One region of the Bradyrhizobium sp. MI1.4 genome, then DNA from elsewhere that is predicted to be linked to it. Evidence: predicted binding sites of a transcription regulator. Region 1 holds the regulator's gene; each other region holds the start of a gene.
The links. The regulator PhoB, encoded in region 1, activates phosphate uptake and scavenging genes when phosphate is short. The targets are predictions, from matches to a motif close to TGTCATNNANCTGTCAT.

Region 1 (4,301 bases):
GATCTACGAGAACATCGCGTTCGGCATCCGTCTCTATGAGAAGATCTCGAAGTCCGAGATGGACGGCCGCGTCGAGAAGGCGCTGCGCGGCGGCGCGCTGTGGAACGAGGTCAAGGACAAGCTCAACGCCTCCGGCCTGTCGCTCTCCGGCGGCCAGCAGCAGCGCCTCTGCATCGCCCGCACCGTCGCGGTGAGGCCCGAGGTGATTCTGTTCGACGAACCCTGTTCGGCGCTCGACCCGATCTCGACCGCCAAGGTCGAGGAGCTGATCCAGGAGCTGTCCGAGGATTACACGATTGCGATCGTCACCCACAACATGCAGCAGGCGGCGCGCGTCTCCGACAAGACCGCCTTCATGTATCTCGGCGAGCTGATAGAGTTCGACGACACCAGCAAGATCTTCACGTCGCCGTCCGATCGGCGCACGCAGGATTACATCACCGGCCGGTTCGGCTAGGAGACGCGACATGGGTTCTGAACATACCGCAAAGGCCTTCGACACCGACCTCCAGGAACTCACTCGCCTGGTCGCCGAGATGGGCGGCATCGCCGAGCGCATGATCGTCGAGTCCGTCGACGCGCTGATCCGCCGCGACGTCCCGCTCGGCCAGCGCGTCGTCGCCATCGACACCGAGCTCGACGCGCTGCAGAAGCGCATCGAGGAGCGTGCGGTGCTCACCATCGCCCGCCGCCAGCCGATGGCGGTCGATCTGCGCGAGATCGTCGGCGCCATGCGCGTCGCGACCGATCTCGAGCGCATCGGCGACCTCGCCAAGAACATGGGCAAGCGGGTTGCGGCGCTGGAGACGGACTTCCATCCGCTCAAGCTGTTCCGCGGCCTCGAGCACATGACCGACCTCGTGCAGCAGCAGGTCAAGTCGGTGCTGGACGCCTATGCCGCGCATGATTTGCCGGCGGCGATGGCGGTGTGGAAGGGCGACGAGGAAGTCGACGCCATCTGCACCTCGCTGTTCCGCGAACTCCTCACCTACATGATGGAGGATCCGCGCAATATCTCGTTCTGCATCCATTTGATGTTCTGCGCCAAGAACATCGAGCGGATCGGCGACCACGCCACCAATATCGCCGAGACCGTGTTCTACATGATCGAGGGCCAGGCGATCACCGACAAGCGGCCGAAGGGCGACATGACGACCTTTGCCAACACGGTACCGAACACCTGAAGATTTAAGGAGCGACGACCCGATGGGCGCACGCATTATGGTGGTTGAGGACGAGGAAGCCCTGACCGAGCTTCTCCGCTACAACCTCGAAGGCGACGGCTATGACGTCGAGACGGTGATGCGCGGCGACGACGCCGACACCCGCCTCAAGGAGCACATCCCCGATCTGATCGTGCTCGACTGGATGCTGCCGGGCCTGTCAGGCATCGAATTGTGTCGGCGGCTTCGCACCCGTCCCGAGACCAAGCAGCTCCCGATCATCATGCTCACCGCGCGCGGCGAGGAGAGCGAGCGGGTGCGGGGTCTTGCGACCGGCGCCGACGATTACATCGTCAAGCCGTTCTCGGTGCCGGAGCTGCTGGCGCGCGTGAAAGGCCTGCTGCGGCGCGCGAGCCCGGAGCGCCTCGCCACCGTCCTTGCTTTTGGCGACATCGAGCTCGACCGTGACAAGCGCCGCGTGGCGCGCTCGGGCCGGCCGATCGATCTCGGTCCGACCGAATATCGCCTGCTGGAGTTCTTCCTGGAGCACCCGGGACGGGTGTTCTCGCGCGAACAGCTGCTCGACAGCGTCTGGGGCCGCGACATCTATATCGACGAGCGCACCGTCGACGTGCATATCGGCCGCCTGCGCAAGCTGCTCAATCTCGGCCGCGAGCAGGACCCGATCCGCACCGTCCGCGGCGCCGGCTACGCGCTGGATGATCGGTTTGCCAAGGCAGAGCAGGTGTAGGGTTGCAGGCTTGTTTGTTGGCGAGCTGTCCCTGCATTCTCAGCCGTCGTCCCGGACAAGCGAGCGAAGCGAGCGCTGATCCGGGCCCATAACCACCGAACGTGGTTTGGCGAAGACTCGGAGTGACCCCTTCCGCACGATTATTGCGTGCTCGGAGTATGGGTCCCGGCCCCCTGTGCGCAATTGCGCACTAGGCCGGGACGACACTGAAATTGTTGAACTGTCTTCGCGTGACGACTAACGGGGACCCGGCTTTACCGGTGCGCGGCGCCGATCCGACGCCGGCTGGTACGCAACGCGCGAGTGCTGAGCGCAATAGGGCAGTCCGGACAGCGCCCTTCCACCGCAGAAGAAGAAGTCCGGGCTCGAGGGATCGCCGACCGGCCAGTGGCAGGTCGCCTCGTTCAATTCCAGCAGCGACAGCCGCTGGCTCATCGGCACCACGTTGTCATAGGTGACCGGATCCGGCTCAGCCTCCACCTCGAAGGCCTGCGCCAGCGCGGTGTTGCCGCGCGAGATCGGGCGGCTCACCCGCATCATGTGCTGCGCGGGGCGCGCCTTGCGCGGCCGCGGCGCTGCCGATGATGGGCTCTTGGCGCGGCCCGAAAGGCCGAGCCTGTGCACTTTGCCGATCACGGCATTGCGGGTCACATTGCCGAGCTCCGCCGCGATCTGGCTGGCCGAAAGTCCGGCCTCCCAGAGCTTTTTCAGCTGCTCGACGCGATCATCGGACCAGGTCAAAACCGTCATTGCACCCTTTCCCTCGCTGCGCGCCAGCCATCCTGGGGCCTCGCAGCGAATGCCTAAGCCTTCAAAAACCCGTGCCGCCAGAATCCCTTAAGGCTCGCCGGGCGCGTCTTGAACGCCCGAACGTTTACGCCGGTACATAAGGACTTAAAGATCAGAACCACTGCACGAGATGTCGTATCTGACAATCCAAACGCTACAATATGGCGTGACTCCCGCGCAAGAGTCCGCCGACTCGCTTCCACATGTTCCGTGGCCAAATCCCGCAAAATCGGCACCGCAAGACTACGGATTCAGCGTTTCGCGAGGCTTTCCGGGCGGCATTGACACCCGTTTCACCAGGCCTAAGATAGTCGCACGTGCCGCCCTCAAGAGGCGGCACGTTTCGTTTTCCGGGCCGGTCGATGGTGCGTTGCGCAATGCACGCTCACTCCGTCCGCAACATTCAAGTGACCATCATGACTAACAGCGCAGCGCCGCATTTGCTCCCCGTTTTCGCCAGGTCCGACCTTGGTTTCGAGCGTGGCGAAGGCTGCTGGCTGATCGCGACCAATGGCGAGCGCTATCTCGATTTCACCTCCGGGGTGGCGGTGAATGCGCTCGGCCATGCCCATCCGGCGCTGGTCGCGGCGTTGCAGGAGCAGGCCACCAAGCTCTGGCACATGTCGAACCTGTTCCAGAGCCCGGACGGCGAAAAGCTCGCCGCGCGCCTGTGCAATGAAAGCTTCGCGGACTTCGTGTTCTTCTGCAATTCCGGCGCCGAAGCGCTGGAATGCGTGATCAAGGTCGTGCGCCGTTATCACGCCGCAAAGGGTCATCCCGACCGCTATCGCATGATCACCTTCGAAGGCGCCTTCCATGGCCGCACGCTGGCGACGCTGGCCGCAACGGGATCGGCAAAATATCTCGAAGGTTTCGGCCCTCCGATGGAGGGCTTCGACCAGGTTGCGCATGGCGATCTCGATGCCGTGAAAAAGGCAATCGGTCCGCAGACCGCCGGCATCCTGATCGAGCCGATCCAGGGCGAGGGCGGTGTGCGTTCGGCAACGCCCGCCTTCCTGAGGGCGTTGCGCCAGCTCTGCGACGAGAAGGGTCTGTTGCTCGCCTTCGACGAGGTGCAGACCGGCATGGGCCGCACCGGCGATCTGTTCGCGTACCGCCGCCTTGGCGTCGAACCCGACGTGATGTCGCTGGCCAAGGCGCTCGGCGGCGGCTTCCCGATCGGCGCCTGCCTTGCGACCGCGGAAGCGGCGTCCGGCATGACGCCGGGCTCGCACGGCTCGACCTTCGGGGGCAATCCGCTCGCGATCGCGGCTGCGAACGCCGTGCTCGACGTCATGCTCAAGCCCGGCTTCTTCGACCACGTGCAGAGGATGTCGCTGCTGCTCAAGCAGAAGCTCGCCTCCGTGATCGACCGTCACGGCGATGTCGTCAGCGAAGTGCGCGGCGAGGGCCTCCTGATCGGCATCAAGGCCGTGGTGCCCTCCGGCGATCTCGTTGCAGCCTTGCGCGACCAAAAGCTGCTCACCGTCGGTGCCGGCGACAATGTCGTGCGTTTCCTGCCGCCTTTGATCGTTACCGAAGCCGAGATCGAGGACAGCGTCGGGCGGCTCGAGCGCGCCTGCACCGCGTTGTCCGGC
Region 2 (4,301 bases), on a different contig from region 1:
TCAACGCCGGCGGCTGCGCCTCATGCCATGCCGTCCCCGACCAGGCCGATCGTCTCAGGCTCGGCGGCGGCGTCGCGATCAAGTCGCCGTTCGGAACGTTCTACGCGCCGAACATCTCGTCCGATCCGACCGATGGCATCGGCAAATGGAACGATGCCGAATTCGTCAATGCGGTGATGCACGGGGTCTCGCCGGACGGAGGGCATTATTTTCCGGCCTTTCCCTATACGTCCTATCAGCACGCCAGGCGCGAGGACGTGCTCGATCTCTTTGCGTACCTGAAAACGCTGCCGGCCGTCGCAGGCAAGGTGCGCGACCACGATGTGCGCTTTCCGTTCAACATCCGGCGTAACGTCGGCATTTGGAAATTCTTATTTCTGGACGACAAGCCCTTCGTCCCCGACAGCGCGAAGTCACCGCAGTGGAATCGCGGCGCCTATCTCGTCAACAGTTTTGGCCATTGCGCGGAATGCCACAGCCCGCGCAACGCGCTTGGCGGCATCATGGCCGCACAACGCTTCGCCGGCGGTCCCAATCCGGAAGGCGAGGGATGGGTGCCCAACATCACCCAGAAGGGCCTCGGCGAGTGGAGCGCGAAGGATATTGCCTATTTCCTGAAGACCGGCGAATTGCCCGACGGCGACAGCGTCGGCGGCGCGATGACGCGGGTGATCAAGAACACCTCGCAACTGCCGGACGACGATCTCGCGGCGATGGCGGACTATCTCAAATCGCTGCCGCCGGTGGACGGTCCGCCGCGTCCCAAGCGCAAGGAGGGCGGCACCTGATCGGGCCTGCCCTTTTTCGGACGGTCAACTCGCGCCAAACGCCTTGAAGGTGATGATGGTGAGGGTGTCCTGGATGCCGGGCAGCACCTGCACCTTCTCGTTGACGAAGTGGCCGATATCGGTGTCGTTGTCGACATAGAACTTCACCAGCAGGTCGTATTGCCCGGCCGTGGAATAGATCTCGGAGGCGATCTCGGCTTCGGCAAGCGCATTGGCGACCACATAGGATTGGCCGAGCTTGCATTTGATCTGGACGAAAAAGGGAACCATCGCGGTCACTCCGAAAGCATATCTGACGGCTAATAGGCCAAACCCGGCCGGATTTAGCAAGCGAACTTGCTGGGTTGAGGCAGGCGCGCTAGGACGGGCCATGGCTTCGAAAACGCTGAAGATCGCCCCATGACGACACCCGTAGCGCTGACCATTGCCGGCTCCGATTCGAGCGGCGGCGCCGGCATCCAGGCCGACCTGAAGACCTTTGCCGCGCTCGGCGTTTTTGGCGCGTCCGCCATCACGGCGCTGACGGCGCAGAACACCCGCGGCGTCACCGGCATTCACGCCGTGCCCGCCGAATTCGTCACCGCGCAGATCGACGCGGTGTTTTCCGATCTCGAGGTCGGCGCGGTCAAGATCGGCATGGTGGCGCAAGCCGCCAGCATCGATGCGATCGCGGCCGCGCTGTCGCGCTGGGCGCCCGGGCATATCGTGCTCGATCCCGTGATGGTGGCGACGTCGGGCGATCGCCTGCTCGCGTCCGATGCCGTCGATGCCTTGCGCATCAAGCTGATGCCGCTGGCCTCGGTGATCACACCCAATCTGCCCGAGGCCGCGGCTCTGCTCGACGAGCCGGTCGCGGCCAGCGAGGCCGAGATCGAAAGCCAGGGGCGCCGGCTGCTGGCGCTCGGCTGTCGTGCGGTCCTGATCAAGGGCGGCCACGGCGAGGGCGCCGAGAGTATCGATTATCTCGTCGATGCCAGCACCACGATCGCGCTCGCCGCGCCGCGCGTTGCCACAAGCAACACCCATGGCACCGGCTGCTCGCTGTCCTCGGCGGTCGCCGCAGGGCTCGCCAGAGGCGAGGATCTCGAGCGCGCCGTGCGCAACGCCAAGACCTGGATCAGCGCGGCGATCGCCGCCGCCGACCGCTTCAGCGTCGGCCACGGACACGGCCCGATCCATCATTTCCATAAATTTTACTGAACGCCGGTCGCGAGCGCGCCACCGCTAGTCCCTCCCGCCATGCAGCTCCGGGTTCTTGCGGAGCGCGTTGCGACGCCACGTCGCCTGATTGTCGCATGCGACTGATATTCGCGGGGTGGGCGAGGCAAGCGCGATTCGTATCTGAGGGTGCCTCAAAGGTTCGATTGGTCATCCCCCTGTCACGGGACATTGTTACAGGCTGGCGCATGGGAAGTTACGATGTGAGTGACGAGAGCCCGGAGCGGCGCTTTCGCACGTTGTTCATCTCCGACGTTCATCTCGGAGCCCGCGGTTCTCAAGCCGACCTTCTGCTCGATTTCCTGCGTTTCCACGACGCCGACACGATCTATCTCGTCGGCGATATCGTCGACGGCTGGGCGCTGAAATCGAGCTGGCATTGGCCGCAATCGCATAACGACCTCGTCCAGAAGCTTTTGCGCAAGGCGCGCAAGGGCGCCAAGGTCATTTACATCCCCGGCAATCACGATGAGTTCCTGCGCAACTATTACGGCACGCATTTCGGCGGCATCGACGTGGTCGAGAACACCGTCCACATCGGCGCGGACGGCAGGCGTTATCTCGTCATCCATGGCGACATCTTCGACCTCGTGGTGCAGAACGCACGCTGGCTCGCTCATCTCGGCGACAAGGCCTACGACTTCGCGATCCAGCTCAATCGTTTCGTCAACTTCTTTAGGCGCATGTTCAAGGTGCCGTATTGGTCGCTGTCGCAATGGGCCAAGCAGAAGGTCAAGAACGCCGTCAACTATATCGGCGCATTCGAGCAGGCACTCGCTGCCGAGGCACGGCGCCACGACGCCGACGGCGTGATCTGCGGCCACATCCATTACGCGGTGATCCGCGACGAGGGCGGCATCCGCTACATGAATTGCGGCGACTGGGTCGAGAGCTGTACGGCGCTGGTCGAGCACGACGACGGCCATTTCGAGATCATCACCTGGGCGGACCAGGCCGAGAAGCCGGCACAGGTCCCGCAGGTCGCAGCCAGAGCTGCATGACAAAGGCAGCCTGATGCGCATCCTGGTCGCGACCGACGCCTGGCACCCGCAAGTCAACGGTGTGGTCGGACGCTGACCAAGCTTGCCGACGCCGCCAAAAGTCTCGACGTCGAATTCTCGTTCCTGACGCCGCAATCGTTCCGCACCTTTGCGATGCCGAGCTATCGGGACGTGCGGGTGGCCATGCCGCGCCCGGGCAGAATCGCGAAGCTGATCGAAGAGGCGCGCCCGGACAGCATCCACATCGCGACGGAGGGGCCGATCGGCCTGATGGTCCGCCGCTATTGCCGGCAGCGCAAGCTGCCCTTCACGACCAGCTTCCACACCCGCTTTCCCGAATATGTCCGCGCCCGCGTGCCGGTGCCGGGCTCGCTGATCTGGCGGGCGCTGCGCCGATTCCATAGCCCCAGCCGCGCCGTGATGGCGGCGACGCCGGCGCTCGCCAGTGAGCTGACCGAGCGCGGCTTCGACAATGTCGTGCTGTGGCCGCGCGGCGTCGACCCCCATCTGTTCCATCCCCGCGCGATCGATCTCTGCCTGCCGGCGCCGGTGTTCCTCTCGGTCGGTCGGGTCGCGGTGGAGAAGAATCTCGAGGCGTTCCTCGACCTCGAGCTGCCCGGCACCAAGGTGATCGTCGGTGACGGCCCGGCGCGTGTCGCGCTGGAGGAGGCCTATCCGGACGCGATCTTCCTCGGCGAAAAGCATGGCGAGGAGCTGGCGGACATCTACGCGGCCGCCGATGTCTTCGTGTTTCCGAGCAAGACCGACACGTTCGGCCTCGTTCTGCTCGAAGCCTTGGCGAGCGGCCTGCCTGTCGCGGCCTTCCCGGTGAAGGGCCCCCGCGACGTGATCGGCGATGCGCCGGTTGGCGCGCTCGATCACGATCTGCGCAGCGCCTGCTTTGCCGCGCTCGACATCTCCCGGCAGGACTGCGTGGAATTCGCCGCCAACTACACCTGGGAGGCCTCGGCCCGGGCTTTTATCGAGAGCATTTTGGCCGCCGGCGCCGTGATGCCCGGCCGGAACGGGGCAGAACCGGCGCGATTCGTCGCCTGAGGGGAAGAAGCCCTCGCCCGGAGATGCCTTGCCCGCGCCTCATCCGGCGCGATAACATCAGGCATGACAGAACAGCTTCTCCCGATCGGCCCTGCCGATATCGACGCCGCAGCACGCGTGATCGCACCCTTCGCCGTCCGCACCCCGCTGTTGTCCTTTCCCGTGCTCAACGAGCGTGTCGGCGCAAAGGTCTATCTCAAGCCGGAAATGCTCCAGCGCACCGGGTCGTTCAAGTTTC
Region 3 (4,301 bases), on a different contig from region 1:
TCTGTTCATTGTCCTTGAGATTCGCGACCATGATCTGTTCGAGAACCTGCTGATGCACCGTGGGATTCTGCAGCGGACACAGCACCTCGACGCGGCGGTCGAGGTTGCGCGGCATCATGTCGGCTGAGGAGATATACACAGCCGCTTTCGCGCTCGGCAGGCCCTGGCCCATGCCGAAGCAGTAAATTCGGCCGTGTTCGAGGAATCGTCCGATGATCGACTTGACGCGGATGTTCTCCGACAGGCCGGGAATACCGGGCCTGAGGCAGCAGATACCGCGCACCACGAGCTCGACCTGCACGCCGGCCTGGGAGGCCTCGTAGAGCGCGTCGATGATATCGGGGTCGACCAGCGCGTTCATTTTCATCCAGATCGCAGCAGGCCGGCCGTGCCGTGCATGCGCGGTCTCGCCCTGGATGTGCTCGATGATGCGCTTGCGCAAGGTCAGCGGAGACACCGCCATCTTTTCCAGATCGCTCGGCGCAGCGTAGCCGGTGATGAAGTTGAACACGCGCGCGGCGTCGCGGCCGATGGTCGGCTCCGAGGTGAAGTAGGAGAGGTCGGTGTAGATGCGCGCGGTCACCGGGTGGTAATTGCCGGTGCCGGTGTGGACGTAGGTCGTGAGGCTGCCGCCCTCGCGCCGCACCACCATCGAGAGTTTCGCGTGGGTCTTCAGTTCGAGGAAGCCGTAGACGACCTGCACGCCGGCGCGTTCGAGGTCGCGCGCCCAGCGGATGTTGGCCTCCTCGTCGAAGCGGGCCTTCAGCTCGATCAGCGCGGTGACGGATTTGCCGGCTTCGGCGGCTTCCACGAGCGCGCGCACGATCGGCGAGTTGCTGGAGGTGCGGTAGAGCGTCTGCTTGATGGCGACGACGTCGGGGTCGCGCGTCGCCTGCTGGAGAAACTGCACCACGACGTCGAAGGATTCGTAGGGGTGATGGACGACGAGGTCCTTCTGCCGGATCGCAGCGAAGATGTCGCCGCCTTGCTCGCGCACGCGCTCGGGATGGCGCGGCACGTAAGGGGTGAATTCGAGATCGGGCCGGTCAAGGCGGGTGAGCTGCGAGAGCTCGTTCATGGCGAGCACGCCATCGACCAGGAACACCTCGTCGTCGGCGGTCGACAGCGCGTGCTGCACGAAACTGCGCAGCTGCTCCGGCATCTTGGCGTCGATCTCGAGTCGGATCACCGAACCGCGGCGGCGGCGCTTCAGCGCGGTCTCGAACAGGCGGACGAGATCCTCGGCCTCTTCCTCGATTTCGAGTTCGGAGTCGCGGAGGACGCGGAAGGCGCCCTGGCCGTGAAGATTGTAGCCGGGGAACAGGCGGTTGATGAACAGCGCGGTGGCCTGCTCCAGCGAGATCAGCCGGACGACCTTGCCGTCAGCCGGCAGACGGATGAAGCGGTCGATCTTGCCGGGCATGCGGATCAGCGCGTTCATCTGCTTGCCGTCGGCGGCGCGCGTGAGCTGGAGCGCGATGGTGAAGCCGAGGCTCGGAATGAACGGGAAGGGGTGGGCCGGGTCGATCGCGAGCGGCGTCAGCAGCGGGAACACGTTGCTGAGGAAGTAGTCCTCGACCCAGGTTCGTTCCGCCTTGGTGACCTCCTTGCCCTCGACCAGCACGATACCCTCGTCGGCGAGCGTGCCGCGCAGGTCGCGCCAGATTGCCTGCTGGTCGGAGGCAAGCTGCGAGACGGTCCGGTTGATGAGCGCGAGCTGCTCGGACGGGGTCAGACCGTCGGGGCTGCGCTCAGCAATACCCTCGCGCACCTGGGCCTTGATGCCGGCGACGCGGACCATGAAGAACTCGTCGAGGTTATTCGCTGAAATCGACAGGAATCGCACCCTCTCCAGCATGGGGTGGCTGGGATTGACCGATTCCTCCAGGACGCGGCGGTTGAAGTGCAGCCAGGAAAGCTCGCGATTGATGAACCGCTCGGGGCTCGATGCGATCGCCGGCGGGCCTTCGGCTTCCGGGGCTTTTTCTTTAACTTCAACAGCTTGCGCAGAATCCATCAGAAGTCGGTCCATCCAGTTCGCCCCAATTTGCGACTTACGCGCAAAACCCGCGGGAGCATGTGTTAGAGCGATGACGTTTCGATGACATTGATGTTCCGCCGCCCGGCCGCGTCAACCCGCCTTGGTCAGACATCCCGGAGCAGCTCGGCCGCCAGGGCCCGGGTGACGGGGCGGCCGAGGCGCAAGGCCTCGCTGTCCAGCAGGTCCACAGCCCGTCGGGCGGCGGCCGAGGACCGCTCCAGGCGAGTGGCGAGGTAGCTGACCACGCTCTCGTCCACCGCGAGCTGGCGGTCGGCGCAGAACTTGACGATCAGGCCGCGGAAGAGCTGGTCGTCGGGCGGCAGCAGCGAGACAACGGGGACGGCGCGGAGCCGCGAGCGCAGGTCGGCGAGCTCGATCTCGAGAGACGCGGGCACCTCGCGTCCGGTGAAGAGGACGTAGGCGCCGTCCTCGCGGGCCAGATTCATCAGATGGAACAGGGCGCGCTCGTCGAATTCCCTGGCTTTGGGATCCTCGACCACCAGCGCGCCGGTGGCGAGCGCAGCCGGGACGGCCTCGGCGGTCAGCCCATTGGCCGTGGTCGAGCGGGCGCCTGAAGCCTCGGCCCAGATCGCGGCGAGATGGCTCTTGCCGCTTCCTTCCGGGCCGGCCAGCCACATGATTCGGTTCGGCCATTCCGGCCAGGCGTCGATGAGGGCAAGACCGGCGGCGTTGACGGGGCCTTCGAGGAAATTGTCCCGGCTCAGGCTCTCCGCATGCGGAAGCGAAAACGCCAACTGTCGGGGATGAACGCGGCCTGGCACGCTTGCTTTGCTCCGTGCCGGCGTGCCGGCTTCGTTTGACGAGATGCGACCTCATCGAGCGGGAGTTGGCCTTTTACGGGGCCGCTCCCAACTCACTTGGCCTCGATCGTGCTCATGTGCCGCAACCATTCGACAAGATAGAGCGACACGGAGGAGAGCGTGAAGACCGTGACGAGGCCCATCAGGATTATATCATAAGGACCGGGTTTGAAGCCGAAGGCGAGGGCGGCCAGCACCAGCGCCGCGAACGCCACTTGGGCCACAGTGTTGAGCTTGGATACCTTTGAGGGCTTCATCTCCACAGGTCGGTCGAACAGCCACGATATGATCACGGCGGCGACGATCATGATGTCGCGCGAGACCACCAGGATGACGATCCAGCGCGGAATCGCGCCCCAGATGCCGAGCGCCATGTAGATCGAGACCAGCAGCGCCTTGTCGGCGAGCGGGTCGAGCAAGGCGCCGAGCTCGCTCGTCATGTTGAAACGCTTGGCAAGGAAGCCGTCGACCGCGTCGCTGATACCGGCGATCAGGAATACGGCGAACGCCACCTCCATTTGGCTCGACACGATGGCCCAGACGATGATCGGGACCAGCATGATGCGGCCCAAAGTAATGATGTTCGGTATACTCACACGGCGCTTCCCGGCACCCGGCCTGACCTCGAATTCGGCCCTTTGGAGGCTGAACCGGTTGATATCTCTACATAGTATACGGCGGCGCGCCATGCGAGCCATTGCGCGTCCCCGGAATTCGACGTAACCAGCCGCAAACCCACTGGAAATCGGGCATGACCGACCGCAAAAACGGCCTCACTTACGCCGATTCAGGCGTCGATATCGATGCGGGCAACCGCTTGGTCGACCTGATCAAGCCGATGGTGCGCGCCACCGCACGGCCCGGCGCCGACGCCGAAATCGGCGGATTCGGCGGCCTGTTCGATCTCAAGGCGGCCGGTTTCAAGGATCCCATCCTGGTGGCCGCGACCGATGGCGTCGGCACCAAGGTCAAGATCGCGATCGAGACCGGCCTGCATGGCGGGATCGGCATCGACCTCGTCGCCATGAGTGTCAACGACCTCGTGGTGCAGGGCGCCGAGCCGCTGTTCTTCCTCGACTATTTTGCCTGCGGGAAGCTCGATCCGGAGGCGACCGCGTCGATCGTCGCCGGTGTCGCCGAAGGCTGCCGCGAATCCGGCTGCGCCCTGATCGGTGGCGAGACGGCCGAGATGCCCGGCCTCTACAAAGACGGCGACTACGACCTCGGCGGCTTTGCCGTCGGCGCCGCGGAGCGGGGCACGCTCTTGCCGCGCAAGGACATCGCCGCCGGCGATGCCGTGATCGGGCTCGCTTCGTCGGGCGTGCACTCCAACGGTTTCTCGCTGGTGCGCAAGATCGTGGAACAATCCGGCCTCGGCTTCGGGGCGCAGGCGCCGTTTGCGCCCGTCATGACGCTCGGCGGCGCGTTGCTGACGCCGA

Region 2: a site for PhoB is predicted at 2,155-2,171, ahead of AC0L23_RS25545 (UDP-2,3-diacylglucosamine diphosphatase). Genes of this name have one in related genera too.
Region 3: a site for PhoB is predicted at 2,091-2,107, ahead of AC0L23_RS27295 (RNA degradosome polyphosphate kinase). Genes of this name have one in related genera too.

Annotation. Positions count from the first base shown of each region.
Region 1 is NZ_JBVVPP010000051.1:11,954-16,254, forward strand. It holds gene pstB (phosphate ABC transporter ATP-binding protein PstB) at 1-457, shown strand, start outside; gene phoU (phosphate signaling complex protein PhoU) at 468-1,184, shown strand; gene phoB (phosphate regulon transcriptional regulator PhoB) at 1,207-1,914, shown strand; gene AC0L23_RS32760 (GcrA family cell cycle regulator) at 2,152-2,664, opposite strand; gene AC0L23_RS32765 (aspartate aminotransferase family protein) at 3,120-4,301, shown strand, end outside.
Region 2 is NZ_JBVVPP010000028.1:17,149-21,449, forward strand. It holds gene AC0L23_RS25530 (c-type cytochrome) at 1-788, shown strand, start outside; gene AC0L23_RS25535 (Lrp/AsnC ligand binding domain-containing protein) at 813-1,058, opposite strand; gene thiD (bifunctional hydroxymethylpyrimidine kinase/phosphomethylpyrimidine kinase) at 1,188-1,988, shown strand; gene AC0L23_RS25545 (UDP-2,3-diacylglucosamine diphosphatase) at 2,195-3,007, shown strand; partial or broken gene AC0L23_RS25550 (glycosyltransferase family 4 protein) at 3,021-4,063, shown strand; gene AC0L23_RS25555 (threonine/serine dehydratase) at 4,127-4,301, shown strand, end outside.
Region 3 is NZ_JBVVPP010000032.1:64,389-68,689, forward strand. It holds gene AC0L23_RS27295 (RNA degradosome polyphosphate kinase) at 1-2,017, opposite strand, end outside; gene AC0L23_RS27300 (P-loop NTPase family protein) at 2,146-2,823, opposite strand; gene AC0L23_RS27305 (CDP-alcohol phosphatidyltransferase family protein) at 2,916-3,458, opposite strand; gene purM (phosphoribosylformylglycinamidine cyclo-ligase) at 3,614-4,301, shown strand, end outside.